One region of the Variovorax sp. Root434 genome, then DNA from elsewhere that is predicted to be linked to it. Evidence: riboswitches for the same ligand, from Rfam matches in the RefSeq annotation. Region 1 holds a riboswitch; the other holds the start of a gene.
The links. A riboswitch is a leader RNA that binds a small molecule or an ion and turns the genes downstream of it on or off. The one in region 1 is predicted to bind glycine.

Region 1 (8,676 bases):
CCGAAGCCGACCGACAGGCTCGCCCCATCGGCCTTGCCGAGCGTGGCGCTGCCGCTGAGCTTGTACGCGAGCCACAGCAGGTAGCCGATGCCCAGCCCCTTGATGGCCAGGCGCAGCGAGGGCATGGCCACCACCAGCGCGCCGATGCCGGCGGCGCACAGCGCCAGCAGCAGGGTCCAGCCCACGGGGACCGCGACCACGAAGCGCATGGCGCGCGGCAGGCCGCCGTTGGCCGCGAGGGCGGTGGAGAGCGTGGTGTTGGGACCGGGCGAGAAGCTCATCGCCGTGGCCAGCACCAGCAGCGCGGTGAATTCTTGCCAGTTCATGACACACACTCTAAACTTGCGACCATTACAGTTCCAGTACAGATGATCGAACAATCAGGCAATCTGTATTGGTGACTCCTTCGACACAGAAGCCGGCACAGCCCCGAAAAACGCATGCTGACACGCACCTCCACACAGTCACTGACAGGGCAGTTGGCCGACCGTCTGGCCGAGCGCATCCGCACCCGCCTGCTGCCGCCCGGCGCCCGCCTGCCCTCGGTGCGCGAATGCGCGCGGCAGCAGGGCGTGAGCCCCTATACCGTCGTCGCCGCCTACGACCAGTTGCTGGCGCAGGGCCTCGTCGAGGCTCGCCGGCAGCGCGGCTTCTACGTGCGCGATTCGGCACCGGTACAGGACACCCGCTCGGGCCAAGGCATGGAAGCCGGTGCGAGCGGCATGCCCGCGGCGATGGCCGTGCAGATGCTGGCCTCGCGTGTGCCGGCCGATGCCAGTTCGCTGATCCGCAGCATGTTCCACCGCCCGAGCGACAAGCCGCAGCCCGGCATGGGCGTGTTCCCGCCGGACTGGATGGCGTCGACCTTCATGCCCACGGCCGTGCGGCGCATGACCAGTACAGCCGCGCTGCAGGAACTGTCGCTCCAGTACGGCGAGCCGGCCGGCGACATGAGCCTGCGGCGCAGCCTCTCGCAGAAGCTGGTGGGCATCAACGTGCCGGCGTCGCCCGAACAGATCGTGACCACCATCGGCGCCACCCATGCGCTGGACATCGTGAGCCGTACGCTGCTGCGCGCGGGCGATCCGGTGATGGTCGAGGAGCCGGGCTGGGCGCTGGAGTTCGCGCGGCTGGAGGCGCTGGGCATGCGCATCCTGCCGGTGCCGCGGCGCGCCGACGGGCCCGACCTGGAGGTGATGGCGCAGTACTGCAAGCTGCACAGCCCCAAGCTGTTCGTCAGCGTGAGCGTGCTGCACAACCCGACCGGCTACAGCCTCACGCCGGGCAGCGCGCACCGCGTGCTCAAACTGGCGAACGAGCACGACTTCCACATCGTCGAGGACGACACCTACAGCCACCTCGCGCCCGAGCACGCCACCCGGCTCAGCGCGCTCGACGGGCTGCAGCGCACCATCTACGTGAGCGGCTTCGCGAAGATCCTGGCGCCCAACTGGCGCATCGGCTTCCTGGCCGCGCCGCCAGCGCTGAAGGAACGGCTGCTCGAAACCAAGCTGCTGGCCACGCTGACCTCGCCCACGCTGTTCGAGCGGGCCTTGTCGTGGTGCATCGACCAGGGGCAGCTGCGCCGGCACTCGGAGCGCGTGCGCATCCGCCTCGACGGGGCGCGTGGGCGGGCGGTGAAGCTGGCCATGTCGCATGGCTGCACCTTCGCCTCGGAGCCCGCGGGGCTGTTCGGCTGGGTCGATACGGGCGTGGACACCGATGCGCTCACCCAGCGCATGCTCGACCAGGGCTACCTGCTGGCGCCGGGCTCGCTGTTCCACGCGCGCCGCCCGCCGAGCACCATGATGCGGATCAACTTCGCGACCTCGCAGGACGCGGCCTTCTGGAAGGTCTTCAGCAAGGTCCGAAGCGAACTCTGACGGTGCCGAAAGGCCGAAAAAGGCCGGGGGCTTGGAGTAAGCTGGGAACACAAGAAAACCATCCCAGGAGACCTCTGCATGAGCAACACCAGCAAGCCCTTCGACTTCAGCCAGTTCGTCCCCGGATTCGACTTCCTGAAGAACCTCGCCGGCGGCGCCGCGGCGGGTTCGGGCGCCGGTTCGGTGCCGGGGATGCCGAGCCTTGCGAGCTGGGTGGCGCCCACGCTGAGCGTGGAAGAGGTCGACAAGCGCATCCAGGAGCTCAAGACGGTGCAGTACTGGCTCGAACAGAACGGCCATGCCCTCAAGGCCACCATCCAGGCGCTCGAAGTGCAGAAGATGACCTTGTCGACGCTGCGCGGCATGAACGTGCGGATGGAAGACATCGCCAACGCGTTCACCAAGCAGGCAGCCGCGATGGCGCCAGCCTCCGCCCCCGCTTCGGCGGCCCCGGAGCCCGAAACCGAAGAGGTCGAAGATGGGGACGAAGACGGGGACGAAGTGCCCCAGGAGGAAGCTCCTGCGCCGAAGAAATCGCACAGCAGGCCGGCTTCGGCCAAGGCGAAGACCGCAGCGGCCGATGGCGCCGGCGTGGTCGACCCCATGCAGTGGTGGGGCTCGCTCACCGAGCAGTTCCAGCAGATCGCAAGCTCGGCGCTGCAGGACGCGGCGCAGCTGAAGGTGCCGGCCATGGCCCAGCCGTTGGCCGACGCCGTCGACAAGGTCATGGGCAAGCCCGCCGCGGCTGCCCGCAAGCCCGCAGCAGCCAAGAAGGCTGCAGCACCGGCCGCAAAGAAAAGGACGTCGGCCGCCGCCCGCAAGCGAACCTCCGGCCGGCGTTGACGTCATACACATTCATTCGTTGAAGAGAACGGGTTGGCACGCACCATGAAGTTGTTCCCCTCCGGCCACGCCACCCATCCGCAATGGCGTATGGCGGCCGGCCTCGTGCTGGCCCAGCTGCGCGCACAGATGGCCTTGCCCGACTACGCGTCTTCGCCGACGCTCGGGCTGCTCTACATCACCGACCACTATGCGAGCGAGGCGCAGGACATCCTCGACCACCTGAGCGCGGAACTGCCCGAAGTGACCGACTGGTCGGGCACGGTCGGCGTCGGCGTGTCGGCCAACAACGCCGAGTATTTCGACGAGCCGGGGCTGAGCCTGATGCTCTGTGCCTTGCCGAGCGACCAATACCGCGTGTTCTCGGGCGTGGCGCCGCTGGGCAATTCCGAGATGAGCGGCTTCGAGGCGCACACGGCGCTGGTGCACGCCGACCCGGCCACGCCCGATCTTGCCGACCTGATCGCCGAGATGGCGGGGCGCACGAACACGGGCTACCTGTTCGGCGGCCTGTCTTCGGGGCGTGGCAGCGCGCTGCAGTTCGCGGTTGGCGGCAACGGCAACATCCGCGGGCACGGGGCTGCGGGCGGGGTGTTCTCGGGTGGCTTGTCGGGCGTGGTGTTCGGCGAGGGCGTGCGGCTGGTGTCGCGCGTCACGCAGGGCTGCCAGCCACTGCGATCGGGGGCAGCGCGCGAGCGCGAGATCACCGAAGCCGACGGCAACCTGCTGCTGAAGCTCGACGGCGAGCCGGCGCTCGACGTGCTGCTGGCCGACCTGCAGGTGTCGCTCGAGCGGCCGCAGGAGGCCATCGATGCGGTGCGCAACACGCTGGTCGGCCTGGCTTATGCGGGCAGCGACGGCATCCGCCGCACCGGGGACCTGGGCGCCGACGTGCTGGTGCGCCACATCATCGGACTGGACCCGACGCGCCGCGGCATCGCGATCGCCGACGTGGCCGAAGCCGGCATGCGGCTGAGCTTCTGCCGCCGCAATGCGCAGGCCGCGCGTGCCGACCTGATGCGCATCTGCGCCGAAATCCGCGAGGAACTGGAGCCCGAAGAGCAGACGCTGGCCACCGCGCGCGCCGTGGCGGCGGGCGAGGCCGAGGCGGCGCCGCATCCGGCGCGGCGCATCGCGGGGGCGGTGTACGTCAGCTGTTCCGGGCGCGGCGGTCCGCACTTCGGTGCGCCGGGGGCGGAACTGCAGATCGTGCGGCACGCGCTGGGCGACGTGCCGCTGGTGGGGTTCTTCGCGGCGGGCGAGATCGCTCGCCACCATCTGTATGGCTACACCGGCGTGCTGACGGTGTTCGCCAGCAACGACTGACGGCGATCAGGCCGGCTGCAGCGCGCGCGGCGCGGGCGTGGGCATGCCGGTGAACGCGAAATCGACCTCCGGCGCCAATCCGCTCACGATGCGCGCGATCGACTTGCCCGAACCGCAGGCGTGCGTCCAGCCGAGCGTGCCGTGGCCCGTGTTGAGGAACAGGTTCGGCAGCTTCGTCTTGCCGATCAGCGGCACGTTGCTCGGCGTCGCGGGACGCAGGCCGGTCCAGAACTGCGCCTGCGTGGTGTCGCCGGCGCCGGGGAACAGCTCTTCCACGCGGCGCACGATGGCTTCGCAGCGAACCCGGTTCAGGTCGCGGTCGTAGCCGTTGAGCTCGGCCGTGCCGGCGATGCGCAGGCGGTCGCCCGACTCGGACGTGTAGCGCGAGAACACGAGCTTGAATTCGTCGTCCGTCAGCGAGACCTGGTGCGCCTTCGAGGCGTCCTTCACGGGCAGCGTCACCGAGTAGCCCTTGGCGGGATAGATCGGCAGGCTGATGCCCAGCGGCGCGGCGTACAGCGGGCTCAGGGAGCCCATCGCCAGCACGAAGGCGTCGCCGCGGATGCGCTGGAAGCGGCCTTCGTTGTCGGTGGCCTCGACGTGGTCGATGCTGCCGCCGGCTTCGCGCAAGGCGGTCACCGTGTGGCTCATGAGGAACTTCACGCCGGCCGCGGCGGCCAGGCCGACCAGCTCGCGCGCGAAGCGATTGGCGTCACCGGACTCGTCCTCGGCCGTGTAGGTGGCGCCAGCCAGCTGAGGGCGGATGTGGGCGAGGGCGGGCTCGATCTTCACGGCTTCGTCGGCCGAGATGACCTGGCGCTCGCAGCCCAGGGCGCGCATCTGCTCGGCGGGCGCGAGGGCGCCGTCGAACTCTTTCTGCGTCGTGTAGAAGTGCAGGATGCCCTGTGTGCGCTGGTCATAGTTCAGGCCGGTGTCGCGGCGCAACTGTTGCAACATCGAGCGGCTGTATGTACCAAGACGCACGATCTGCTCGATGTTGTGCCGCGTGCGTGCCGGGGTGCATTCGCGCAGGAACTGCAGGCCCCAGAGCCACTGGCGCATGTCGGCGCGGATGCGGAAGAGCAGCGGGGCGTCTTCCTTGCCCAGCCACTGCAGCACCTTCAGCGGCGCGCTGGGATTGGCCCAGGGTTCGGCATGGCTGACCGAGATCTGCCCGCCGTTGGCGAAGCTGGTTTCGGCGGCCGGGGTGGCCTGCCGGTCGATCACGGTCACTTCGTGGCCGAGTTGCTGGAGGTAGTAAGCCGAGGTCACGCCGAGCAGGCCGGCGCCAAGAACGATCACACGCATTTCAAGTACCTTTGAGGTTGCAACGCTTGAATGGCGGGTGTGGTGTGCTATTGAATCAATAGCAAGCAACCGGACGACCGCCGTCCAAGTTGCCGCTCCCCCTGTCCTCGGTACCTGAGAGATTCACCCGCTGCGCCCGCAGAGGGTTTGCTCCTTCGGTGCGCCACATGGCGTGGCGGCTCTCCAGACGGCGTTTCAGTTGGTGCAGTACAGACCCCTTGTTCGGGCCGACCTGAGCGTTTATGGGAGTTTGCGCCTTCGGTAGGGCCACCGGGGTGGCCCGCTCTCCTGCAGTGGGGCGATTGTAGGCGAGGTTCGTGCGACTACCGACCTGTGACTTTTGCCCATATGAGCGATGGGATAATCATTTGTTAATCTGCCGCACCGAACTTCTCACAAACATTCAGGGGACCCCATGATCCTGGTAACCGGCGGCGCCGGCTTCATCGGCGCCAATTTCGTACTCGACTGGATCGCCAACAGCGACGAGCCGGTCGTGAACCTCGACAAGCTGACCTACGCAGGCAATCTCGAGACGCTCGCATCGCTCAAGGACAACCCGAAGCACATCTTCGTGCAGGGCGACATCGGCGACAGCGCGCTGCTCGACCGTTTGCTGGCCGAACACAAGCCCCGCGCCGTGGTGAACTTTGCGGCCGAATCGCATGTGGACCGTTCCATCCACGGCCCCGAAGACTTCGTGCAGACCAACGTGCTCGGCACCTTCCGCCTGCTCGAATCCGTGCGCGGCTTCTGGAGCGCACTGCCGGCCGACCAGAAAGCCGCCTTACGCTTCCTGCACGTGTCGACCGACGAGGTCTACGGCTCGCTCTCCAAGACCGATCCGGCCTTCACCGAAGAAAACAAGTACGAGCCCAACAGCCCGTATTCGGCCAGCAAGGCCGCCAGCGACCACCTCGTGCGCGCCTGGCACCACACCTACGGCCTGCCGGTGGTCACCACCAACTGCTCGAACAACTATGGCCCGTTCCACTTCCCCGAGAAGCTGATCCCGCTGATGATCGTCAACGCGCTGGCCGGCAAGAACCTGCCCGTGTACGGCGACGGCATGCAGGTGCGCGACTGGCTCTACGTGAAGGATCACTGCAGCGCCATCCGCCGTGTGCTCGAGGCCGGCAAGCTGGGCGAGACCTACAACGTCGGCGGCTGGAACGAGAAGCCCAACATCGAGATCGTCGACACCGTGTGTGCGCTGCTCGACGAGCTGCGACCGCGCGCGGATGGCAAGCCGTACAAGGAGCAGATCACCTACGTCACGGACCGTCCGGGTCATGACCGCCGCTACGCCATCGACGCGCGCAAGCTCGAGCGCGAACTCGGCTGGAAGCCCGCCGAAACCTTCGACACCGGCATCCGCAAGACCGTGGAGTGGTACCTCGCGAACAGCGAGTGGGTGCGCAACGTGCAAAGCGGCGCCTACCGCGAGTGGGTCGAAAAGCAGTACGACGCGAAGGTCGCGGCATGAAGCTGCTGCTGCTTGGAAAAGGCGGGCAGGTCGGCTGGGAACTGCAGCGCAGCCTTGCGCCGCTGGGTGAACTGGTCGCGCTCGACTTCGACAGCACCGATTTCAACGCCGACTTCAGCCGCCCCGAGCAACTGGCCGAGACGGTGCTGAAGGTTCGCCCCGACGTGATCGTCAATGCCGCGGCGCACACGGCGGTCGACAAGGCCGAGAGCGAGCCCGATTTCGCGCGCAAGCTCAACGCAACCTCGCCTGGCGTGTTGGCCGAGGCGGCCCGCCAGATCGGAGCGTTGATGGTGCACTACTCGACCGACTACGTCTTCGACGGCAGCGGCACCAAGCCCTGGAAAGAAGGCGACGCGACCGGCCCGCTCAGCGTGTACGGACAGACCAAGCTCGAAGGCGAGCAACTGGTGGCGCAGAACTGCCCAAACCATCTGATCTTTCGCACGAGCTGGGTATATGCGGCGCGCGGCGGCAACTTCGCCAAGACCATGCTGCGGCTGGCGAAGGAGCGCGAGAAGCTGACCGTCATCGACGACCAGTTCGGCGCGCCGACCGGGGCCGAGCTGCTGGCCGACGTGACGGCACACGCCATTCGAGCCACGCTGCAGGATCCGGCGAAGGCGGGTCTCTATCACGCGATTGCCGGTGGCGAGACGACGTGGCACGGCTATGCGCGTTTCGTGCTCGAACTGGCGCAGCAGGCCGGCGTTGAACTCAAGGCCGGCCCGCAGGCCGTCGAGGCGGTGCCCACCAGCGCCTTCCCGACTCCGGCGAAGCGCCCGCACAACTCCCGGCTCGACACCTCCAAGCTGCAGACCACCTTCGGCCTGCGCCTGCCGCCCTGGCAGGAAGGCGTTGCGCGCATGCTGCGCGAGATCCTTTGAATCTTTACGAGAAAAAGTACATGACCACGACGACGCAACGCAAAGGCATCATCCTGGCCGGCGGTTCGGGCACCCGCCTGCATCCGGCCACATTGGCCATGAGCAAGCAGCTCCTGCCGGTGTACGACAAGCCGATGATCTACTACCCGCTGAGCACACTGATGCTCGGCGGAATGCGCGACATTCTGATCATCAGCACGCCGCAGGACACGCCGCGGTTCCAGCAGTTGCTGGGGGATGGGAGCCAGTGGGGGATCAATCTGCAGTATGCGGTGCAGGCCAGCCCGGATGGGCTGGCGCAGGCGTTCATCATTGGCGACAAGTTCGTGGGCAATGACCCGAGTGCGCTGGTGCTTGGGGACAACCTCTTCTATGGGCACGACTTTGCGCACCTGCTCGCTGATGCGGATGCGAAGCAGTCGGGCGCCACCGTGTTCGCCTACCACGTGCATGATCCTGAGCGCTACGGCGTGGTCGCGTTCGACGCCGAGGGCAGAGCCAGCAGCATCGAGGAAAAGCCGCTGAAGCCGAAGAGCAGTTATGCGGTAACCGGGTTGTACTTCTACGACAACCAGGTCGTCGATATCGCCAAGGCCGTGAAGCCCAGCGCGCGCGGCGAGCTGGAGATCACAGCCGTCAATCAGGCTTACCTCAATCTCGATCAGTTGAACGTTCAGATCATGCAGCGCGGTTATGCGTGGCTGGACACGGGTACGCATGACAGCCTGCTGGAAGCAGGGCAGTTCATCGCGACATTGGAGCACCGGCAGGGATTGAAGATCGCGTGTCCCGAAGAGATTTCGTGGCGCAATGGATTCATCTCCACCGAGCAGCTCGAAAAGCTCGCCACGCCGCTCGAGAAAAGTGGCTATGGCAAATACCTCAAACACCTGTTGATCGACGAGGTGCGATCGTGAAAGCAACGCCCACCGCCATTCCCGAT
Region 2 (8,676 bases), on a different contig from region 1:
ATCACGCTGGTCGACCGCGTGGGCGCGCCCGCCGACCTCGCGTCCGATGCGCGCATCGCCACCGTGACGGGCGATCTCAACGCGCAACTCTCGCCCAGTGCAGACGCGACCGTCTGGCGCGAAGCCGATGCCATCTTCCACCTGGCCGCAGCCGTGAGCGGCGAGTGCGAGGCCGACTTCGACCTCGGCATGCGCAGCAACTTCGCAGCCACGCACGCGTTGCTCGAACGGGTGCGTGCGCTCGGCACGAAGCCGGTGCTGGTGTTCGCCAGCTCGCTCGCGGTGTTCGGCGACTCGCCTGAGCAGCCGCTGCCGAAGGTCATCGAAGACCACACGCTGCCCACGCCGCAGACCAGCTACGGCATCCAGAAATTCATCGGCGAACAGCTGGTGGCCGACTTCACGCGCAAGGGCTTCGTGCGCGGGCGCAGCGTGCGGCTCATGACGGTGAGCGTGCGCCCGGGCAAGCCCAACGGCGCGGCCTCGGGCTTCTTCAGCGGCATGATCCGCGAGCCGCTGGCCGGCCTGCGCGCGGCCTGCCCCGTGCCCGATTCGACGCCTGTCGCCATCGCGTCACCGGCGCGCACCATCGAGGGCATCATCCGCGCCGCCGAGGCGAGCGACGCGCAGTGGGGTCCGCGCACCGCGCTCAACCTGCCGTCGCTGTCCACCACCGTCGGCGAGATGGCCGCGGCGCTGGAGCGTGTGGCCGGCAAGGCGGCCATCGCCCTGCTCGATCGCACGCCCGACCCGACGATCATGCGCATCGTGAAGACCTGGCCCGGGCGCATCGAAACGGCGCGTGCGAAGGCGCTGGGCCTGTCGGCGGACCAGAGCTTCGAGACCGTCATCCGCGAGTACGTCCGTGAAAATCCCGACGCGGTGAAGCTCCCCGGTGTTGCATAGTCGAGGTCAAGCGCGCCTGACGCGCTCCTGACCCCAACTCCCCGGAGACACCATGAAATTCGGCCCCATCGCCGCCGCCTGCCTTTCGCTCGCCCTGAGTTCGGTCGCCTTCGCGCAGACGACCATGAAGATCAGCATCTCGACGGCACAGAACTCCCACCAGGGCGTGGCCATCGACACCTTCGCCAAGGAAGTCGAGAAGCGCACGGGGGGCCGCTACAAGGTGCAGACCTTCTACAACGGTTCGCTGGGCGGCGAGCGCGAGTCGATCGAGGCGGTGCAGCTGGGCACGCAGGAACTGGCCTTCTCCTCGACCGGCCCGGTGCCCAACTTCGTGCCCGAGACCAAGATCCTCGACGTGCCCTTCCTGTTCCGCGACAAGGCCCATGCGCGCGCCGTGCTCGACGGCCCCATCGGACAGGACCTGCTGACCAAGTTCGACGCCAAGGGCTTCAAGGCGCTGGCCTGGGCCGAGAACGGCTTTCGCCACATGACCAACAGCAAGCGCGACGTGAAGGCCCCCGAAGACCTCAAGGGCCTGAAGATGCGCACGATGGAGAACCCGGTGCACATCGCGGCCTACAAGGGCTTCGGCATCATCACCACGCCGATGGCCTTCCCCGAGGTGTTCACCGCGCTGCAGCAGGGCACGGTCGACGGCCAGGAAAACCCGCTGCCGGTCATCATCTCGGCCAAGTTCGACCAGGTGCAGAAGCACCTGTCGCTCACGGGCCACGTCTACTCGCCCTGCATCTTCCTGATGAACAAGGCGAGCTTCGACAAGCTCAGCGCCGCCGACAAGCAGGCCTTCCTCGACGCCGCCAAGGAAGGCACCAAGGCCAACCGCGCGCGTGTCGACGAGGACGACGCCAAAGGCGTGGCCGACCTGCGCGCCAAGGGCATGACCGTGATCGACAACGTCGACAAGGCCAAGTTCGTTGCCGCGCTGGCACCGGTGAACGCCCAGTTCGAGAAGGAATTCGGCAAGGCGAATCTCGACAAGATCCGCGACTACAAGTGAAAGAAAAATTCCTCGGCATCGAGCGCTGGACCACCGGCGTCTCGATGGTCCTGGCCTGCGTGATGCTGGTCATTGCATCGGCCCTGGGCGTGTTCCAGATCATCACCCGCTTCGTGCTTGAGCAGCCGGCCGAATGGAGCGAGATCTTGATCCGCGTGAGCCTCATCTGGATGGTGTTCCTCGGCATTCCGATGGCGTTCCGCCAGGGCGCGATGGTGAGCGTGGACGTGCTCTACCGCTGGAGCCCGCCGCGTGTGCGCCGCGTGCTCGACGCGGTGGTGAGCATTGCGGCGCTGGCCCTCATGCTCGTCATCCTCTGGTGGGGCTGGGACTATGCGATGCGCGGGCGCGTGCAATCGATGGCCGGGCTCGAGAGCCTCTCCATGATGTGGTCCTACCTGGCGCTGCCGGTCGGCTCGCTGTTCTGCCTGTTCGGCATCGTCGGCAATTTTCTCGATCCCAAGCGGCTCGAACTGGAGACCGCGCAATGAGTGTCGTGATGGTTGCAACGATGGTGGTGTGCTTCGCACTGTCGATCTCGGTGGCGGTGTCCATCGGGCTGGCGTCGATCCTGGGCATCCAGGTGGCCAACGCCAACATGCTGATCTCCGTGAAGGAGATGTTCAACGCGATCAACAAGTTTCCGCTGGCGGCCATCCCGTTCTTCATCCTGGCCGGCAACCTGATGGAAACCGGCGGCATCTCCCGCCGGCTGGTCGAGTTCGCCAAGAGCATCGTGGGCGGCGTGCAGGGCGGCCTGCCCATGACCTGCGTGCTCACCTGCATGATCTTCGCGGCGGTGTCGGGCTCGTCGGTGGCCACCACCTTCGCGATCGGCGCCATCCTGATCCCGGCGCTCATCAAGCACGGCTACCCCACGGCGTACGCGGCGGCGCTGCAGGCCACCAGCGCCGAGCTGGGCGTGATCATCCCGCCCTCGATCCCGATGATCCTCTACGGCGTGAGCGCCGAGGTGTCCATCGGCGAGCTGTTCATCGCGGGTTTCGGCCCCGGCATTCTCATCAGCGTGGCGCTGATGCTGTTCGTCTGGGCATTCTGCAAGTGGAAGGGCTGGGGCAAGAACGACGGCGACGGCCGCATGCCCTTCGGCCGCGCGCTGTGGCAGGCCGGCTGGGCGCTGCTGATGCCCGTCATCATCCTGGGCGGCATCTACGGCGGCATCTTCACGCCGACCGAGGCCTCGGCGGTGGCGGTGTTCTACGCGCTGGTGGTGGGCATACTGATCTACCGCGAGATCAAGCTGCAGGACCTGTACGCGGTCCTGCGCAAGTCGGTGCTGTCGTCGGCGGTGATCATGTTCATCATCGCCAACGCGGGGTTGTTCGCGTTCCTGATCACGCGCGCGGGCGTACCCGACGCCATCGGCCACTGGCTGCAGGAAGTCCTGAAGTCGCCGGCGATGTTCCTGCTGGGCGTGAATGCGGCGCTGTTCGTCATCGGCATGTTCATCGAGACCAGTGCGGCCATCATCGTGCTCGCGCCGATCCTGGCGCCGGTGGCGGTGCACTTCGGCATCGACCCGGTGCACTTCGGGCTGATCATGGTGGTCAACCTCGCGCTGGGCATGATCACGCCGCCCTTCGGCGTGAACCTGTTCGCGGCCTGTACGGTGGCCCGCATCTCGCTCGATCGGATCGTGAAATACCTGGTGCCCTTCGTGCTGGTGATCCTGGCCTGCCTGATGGTGATCACCTACGTGCCGTGGATCTCGCTCGCGCTGCGGGACCTGGTCTATACCAAGTAGCCGAGGCACGGTCCACGCCGGGCAGCGCGCCAGGCGTGCGGCGGACACGCGGGCCGGCCGGGGCGGCCATTGGCCCTGCGAGGAAAACGGGTAATAAAGATGTCACCGCTTGCAACGATGCTGTGCCCATCGATTCCCCAAAGCTGTGGCTGCCATGTTTCCCACCAAGACCGACAAGGCGCGCGACGAACTCCAGGGCGGACAGCGCACGCTCAGCCAGCGCGAGCGCGCCCTGCTGCTGATGGCCGACGGCCGGCGCTCGCTGACCGACTTCAGCGCGCTGTTCCCCGACCGGCATGAAGCCGAGTTGGCGATCCGGGCGCTGATCCAGAGGGGCTATCTGCAGGGCCTGCAAGCCGCGGGCGCACCGGCACCCGCCCAGCCCGCGCCGATCCCCGCCGACGAACCGATCCGCCTCCCCACCTCGGCCGACACCTTCGACGGCAAGCGCTCGCTGGCCACCACGCGCATGTTCCTGTTCGACATCTGCGAGCGCATGTTCGTGCGGCGCGACCCGAAGTTCGCGCTGCAGATGCGCGACGCGCTGCGCGAGGCGCGCGACCGCGAGGCGATGCTGACCATCGCCGCGCTGATGCTGACCGAGATCGAGAAAACCGCCGGTGTGGAGCGGGCCGAATCGCTGCGCGAGCGCATCGACCGGCTGCTGCCGCCGGCCGAAATCGTTCATTGAAGAGCGCACCACGGGCGCGAACGCAGCCTGTGACACCATCGCGAGGTGAACTCCGCCCCTGAAAAACCGCCCCTGTCCGAACGGCTTCGCGCCTGGGCCCGGCGCGTCAAGCGCGACGGCGTCACGCTGTGGTTCGCGGGCAGGCATGCATCCACCCCGTGGTATGCCAAGGCACTGGGCATGTTCGTGGTCGCCTACGCGCTCAGCCCGATCGATCTCATTCCCGACTTCATCCCGGTCCTGGGCTACCTGGACGACGTTCTCCTGCTGCCGGGGCTGATCTGGCTTGCGATCCGGATGATTCCGCCGCCGGTGCTCGCGGAGTGCCGCCGGCAAGCCGACGACTGGATGCAGAAGTCGGGCGCCAGGCCGACCAGCCGGTATGGCGCCGCGCTTGTCGTGGCTGTGTGGATCGCGGTCGGCGTCGCGGCGTGGCGCCTGTGGTCGCGATAGGGACGAGGGGCAAGTCCGGGGCTGCGGGCTGCGCGATCCACTACACTCGCCGGGTCAGGAGAGAGCCCCGCATGCCGGGGCCGCCGAAGGCGCAGGGGATTCCCGAACGCTCAGGCAAAAGGACTGACAAGGCACTGGTGAACACCGGTGTTTCCTTGCTGGAGAGAGGCCGTTGCCAAGCAACGGCCCACCGAAGGAGCAAACCCCGATCGTGGGGCGAATCTCTCAGGTAAAGCGGACAGCAGGGGTGGCCCATGGCGTTGCAGCCATGGATTTCGACTGCCCCTTTGGAGTGCCCCGTGGCTGCTTCTTCCGCTCCCTCCGACGCCCCTCTTCTCAAGACGCCGCTGTACGACCTCCATCTGGAGCTCGGCGCCCGCATGGTGCCTTTCGCCGGCTATTCGATGCCCGTGCAATACCCCGCCGGCCTGATGGCCGAGCACAAGCACACGCGCGATGCGGCCGGCCTGTTCGACATTTCCCACATGGGACAGCTGCGCCTCGTCGGGCCCGATGCGGCAGCCGCCTTCGAAACCCTGATGCCCGTCGACGTGATCGACCTGCCAGCCGGCAAGCAGCGCTACGGCCTGCTGATCAACGACGAGGGCGGCATCCTCGACGACCTGATGTTCTTCAACGAAGGCCACGACTCGATCTTCGTGATCGTGAATGGGGCCTGCAAGGTGGCCGACATCGCGCACATCCAGCAGAAGATCGGCGCCCGCTGCGACGTGCAGCCCCTGCCCGATCACGCCCTGCTCGCACTGCAAGGCCCGCAGGCCGCCGCCACGCTGGCGCGGCTGTCGCCCGGCGTCGAGCGCTTCGTGTTCATGACGGGCGGAGCGGTGCAGATCGGCGGCATTCCCGCCTTCGTCACCCGCAGCGGCTATACCGGCGAGGACGGCTTCGAGATCTCGGTGGCCGCCAAGGACGCCGACGCCCTCGCCCGCCTGCTGCTGGCCCAGCCCGAGGTCAAGCCCATCGGCCTGGGCGCGCGCAATTCGCTGCGGCTCGAGGCCGGCCTTTGCCTGTACGGCCACGACATCGACACCACCACCACGCCGGTCGAGGCCTCGCTCAACTGGGCGATGCAGAAGGTGCGTCGCACCGGCGGCGCGCGCGAAGGCGGCTTTCCGGGCGCCGCGAAGATCCTGGCGCAGCTCACCGCATCCACCGTGGGCGCGGCAGGCCACACCGACCACGACACGCTGAAGCGCAAGCGCGTGGGCCTCGTTGCCCTCGAACGCATTCCGGTGCGCGACGGCACGGTGCTGCAATCGTTCGAAGGCCAGGACATCGGCCTCGTCACCAGCGGCCTGCTCGGCCCCACCGCCGACCGCTGCATCGCCATGGGCTACGTGGCCACCGCCTTCGCCGAGCCGGGCACGCGCATCCAGGCCATCGTGCGCGGAAAGCCGGTGCCGATGGAAGTCTCGACCATGCCTTTCGTGCCCACCCGCTACTACCGCGGCTAGGCTACGCACCCCGATCATCATTTTTTCCACGAGGAGTTTTTCACATGAGCATCAAGTACACCAAGGACCATGAATGGGTCTCGGCCGAAGGCGGCGCGGCCACCGTCGGCATCACCGTGCACGCGCAGGACGCGCTGGGCGATGTGGTGTTCGTCGACCTGCCCGAAGTCGGCAAGACCTTTGCCCAGGGCGAAGTCGCCGGCGTCGTCGAATCGGTCAAGGCCGCGGCCGACGTGTTCATGCCCGTGTCGGGCGAGATCACCGAAGTGAACGAAGCGCTGCGCGCCGACCCCTCGCTCGCCAACAGCGACCCGCTGGCCGGCGGCTGGTTCTTCAAGGTCAAGCTGAGCGAGCCGGCGCAGCTCGACGCGCTGCTCGATGCGGCCTCGTACGACAAGTTCGCCGCCGAGTCTTGATGCGCTGCTGAATACGGACCACCGCTCCCGCCCCTTCCGCCCTACTTCCCCGCCATGTCAAGCCACGCCCTCCCCTCCCTGCAACAACTAGAGAACGCCGAAGAATTCCTCGCCCGCCACATCGGCATCGATGCGGCGGACGAGGCGCGCATGCTGCCCGTGATCGGCTCGGAGACGCGGGCTGAGCTCATCGACGGCATCGTGCCCGCGGCCATTCGCCGCGCGAAGCCGATGCGGCTGCCCGCACCGGCGACCGAAGCCGATGCGCTGGCCGAGCTGAAGGTGATGGCGTCGAAGAACAAGGTGTTCCGCAACTTCATCGGCCAGGGCTACTACGGCACGCACACGCCGGGCGTCATCTTGCGCAACGTGCTCGAGAACCCCGCCTGGTACACCGCCTACACGCCCTACCAGGCCGAGATTTCGCAGGGCCGCATGGAAGCCCTGCTCAACTTCCAGACGATGGTGTGCGACCTCACGGGCATGGCCATCGCCAACGCGTCGATGCTCGACGAAGCCACGGCCGCGGCCGAAGCCATGACGCTCGCCAAGCGCAGCGTCAAGAGCAAGAGCAACGTGTTCCTGGTGTCGGGCGACTGCCATCCGCAGACCATCGAAGTCATCAGGACTCGCGCCGCGCCGCTGGGCATCGAGGTGAAGGTGAGCACCGTGTCGGAAACGCTGCCGCACCTGATGGTGAGCGGCGAATTCTTCGGCGTGCTTGCGCAATACCCCGCCACCACCGGCCACGTGCACGACCTGCGCCCGCTCGCGGGCCACGCGCACCAGTGCGACGCCGCCCTGATCGTCGCGGCCGACCTGCTGGCGCTGACGCTGCTGGTCGCGCCCGGCGAGTTCGACGCCGACATCGTCTGCGGCACCACGCAGCGCTTCGGCATGCCGCTGTGCAACGGCGGCCCGCACGCCGCGTACCTGGCCTGCCGCGATTCGTTCAAGCGCTCGCTGCCGGGCCGCCTGGTCGGCGTGAGCGTCGACACGCACGGCCAGCCCGCCTACCGACTCGCGCTGCAGACGCGCGAGCAGCACATCCGCCGCGAGAAGGCCACCTCCAACATCTGCACCGCGCAAGTGCTGCCGGCTGTGGTGGCCAGCATGTACGCCGTGTATCACGGGCCCGACGGGCTCACGCGCATCGCGCAGCGCGTGGCGGCGCTCACGGCCATCCTCGCCCGGGGCCTGTCGCAGATGGGCCGCGAGCCGGTCAACAGCACCGCCTTCGACTCGCTGACCATCCGCACCGGCGACGACACGGCCGCGATCATCGAGCGCGCACAGGCCGGCGGCGTCAACCTGCGCCAGCGCCTGCAGCAGCACCTGGGCATCTCGCTCGACGAGACCACCACGCGCACCGACATCGAGACGCTGTGGGCGCTGTTCGTGCCCGCCGGCACGCCGATGCCGCGCTTCGACGACCTGGCCGCCAACACCGTGCCGCTCATTCCCGAAGACCTGCGCCGCACCAGCGCCTTTCTCACGCACCCGGTGTTCAACACCCACAAGAGCGAGACCGCGATGCTGCGCTACATCCGCAGCCTGTCGGACAAGGACCTGGCGCTCGACCGCAGCATGATCCCGCTGGGCAGCTGCACCATGAAGCTCAACGCGACCAGCGAGATGATCCCCATCACCTGGCCCGAGTTCGCCAACATCCACCCCTTCGCACCGGCCGAGCAGCAGCAGGGCTATGCGCAGCTCGACGCGCAGCTGCGCGCATGGCTGTGCGAAGCCACCGGCTACGCCGGCATCAGCCTGCAGCCCAACGCCGGCTCGCAGGGCGAGTACGCGGGCCTGCTGGCCATCAAGTCCTTCCATGAGGCCAAGGGCCAAGGCCACCGCAACATCTGCCTGATTCCGTCGTCGGCGCACGGCACCAACCCGGCCAGCGCGCAGATGGTGGGCCTGCAGGTGGTGGTGACGGCCTGCGACGC

Region 2: linked by a shared signal. The riboswitch ahead of gcvT (glycine cleavage system aminomethyltransferase GcvT) and the one ahead of ASD05_RS23765 (D-amino acid dehydrogenase) in region 1 are both predicted to bind glycine.

The regions. Positions count from the first base shown of each region.
Region 1 is NZ_LMEK01000025.1:654,910-663,585, reverse strand. It holds gene ASD05_RS23785 (LysE family translocator) at 1-326, opposite strand, end outside; gene ASD05_RS23780 (PLP-dependent aminotransferase family protein) at 441-1,883, shown strand; gene ASD05_RS23775 (PhaM family polyhydroxyalkanoate granule multifunctional regulatory protein) at 1,962-2,726, shown strand; gene ASD05_RS23770 (FIST C-terminal domain-containing protein) at 2,772-4,052, shown strand; gene ASD05_RS23765 (D-amino acid dehydrogenase) at 4,059-5,360, opposite strand; glycine riboswitch at 5,452-5,557, opposite strand; glycine riboswitch at 5,565-5,661, opposite strand; gene rfbB (dTDP-glucose 4,6-dehydratase) at 5,776-6,846, shown strand; gene rfbD (dTDP-4-dehydrorhamnose reductase) at 6,843-7,733, shown strand; gene rfbA (glucose-1-phosphate thymidylyltransferase RfbA) at 7,754-8,650, shown strand; gene rfbC (dTDP-4-dehydrorhamnose 3,5-epimerase) at 8,647-8,676, shown strand, end outside.
Region 2 is NZ_LMEK01000012.1:75,273-83,948, reverse strand. It holds gene denD (D-erythronate dehydrogenase) at 1-906, shown strand, start outside; gene ASD05_RS10985 (TRAP transporter substrate-binding protein) at 959-1,927, shown strand; gene ASD05_RS10980 (TRAP transporter small permease) at 1,924-2,418, shown strand; gene ASD05_RS10975 (TRAP transporter large permease) at 2,415-3,692, shown strand; gene ASD05_RS10970 (hypothetical protein) at 3,847-4,383, shown strand; gene ASD05_RS10965 (YkvA family protein) at 4,429-4,836, shown strand; glycine riboswitch at 4,882-4,972, shown strand; glycine riboswitch at 4,985-5,088, shown strand; gene gcvT (glycine cleavage system aminomethyltransferase GcvT) at 5,136-6,311, shown strand; gene gcvH (glycine cleavage system protein GcvH) at 6,356-6,727, shown strand; gene gcvP (aminomethyl-transferring glycine dehydrogenase) at 6,782-8,676, shown strand, end outside.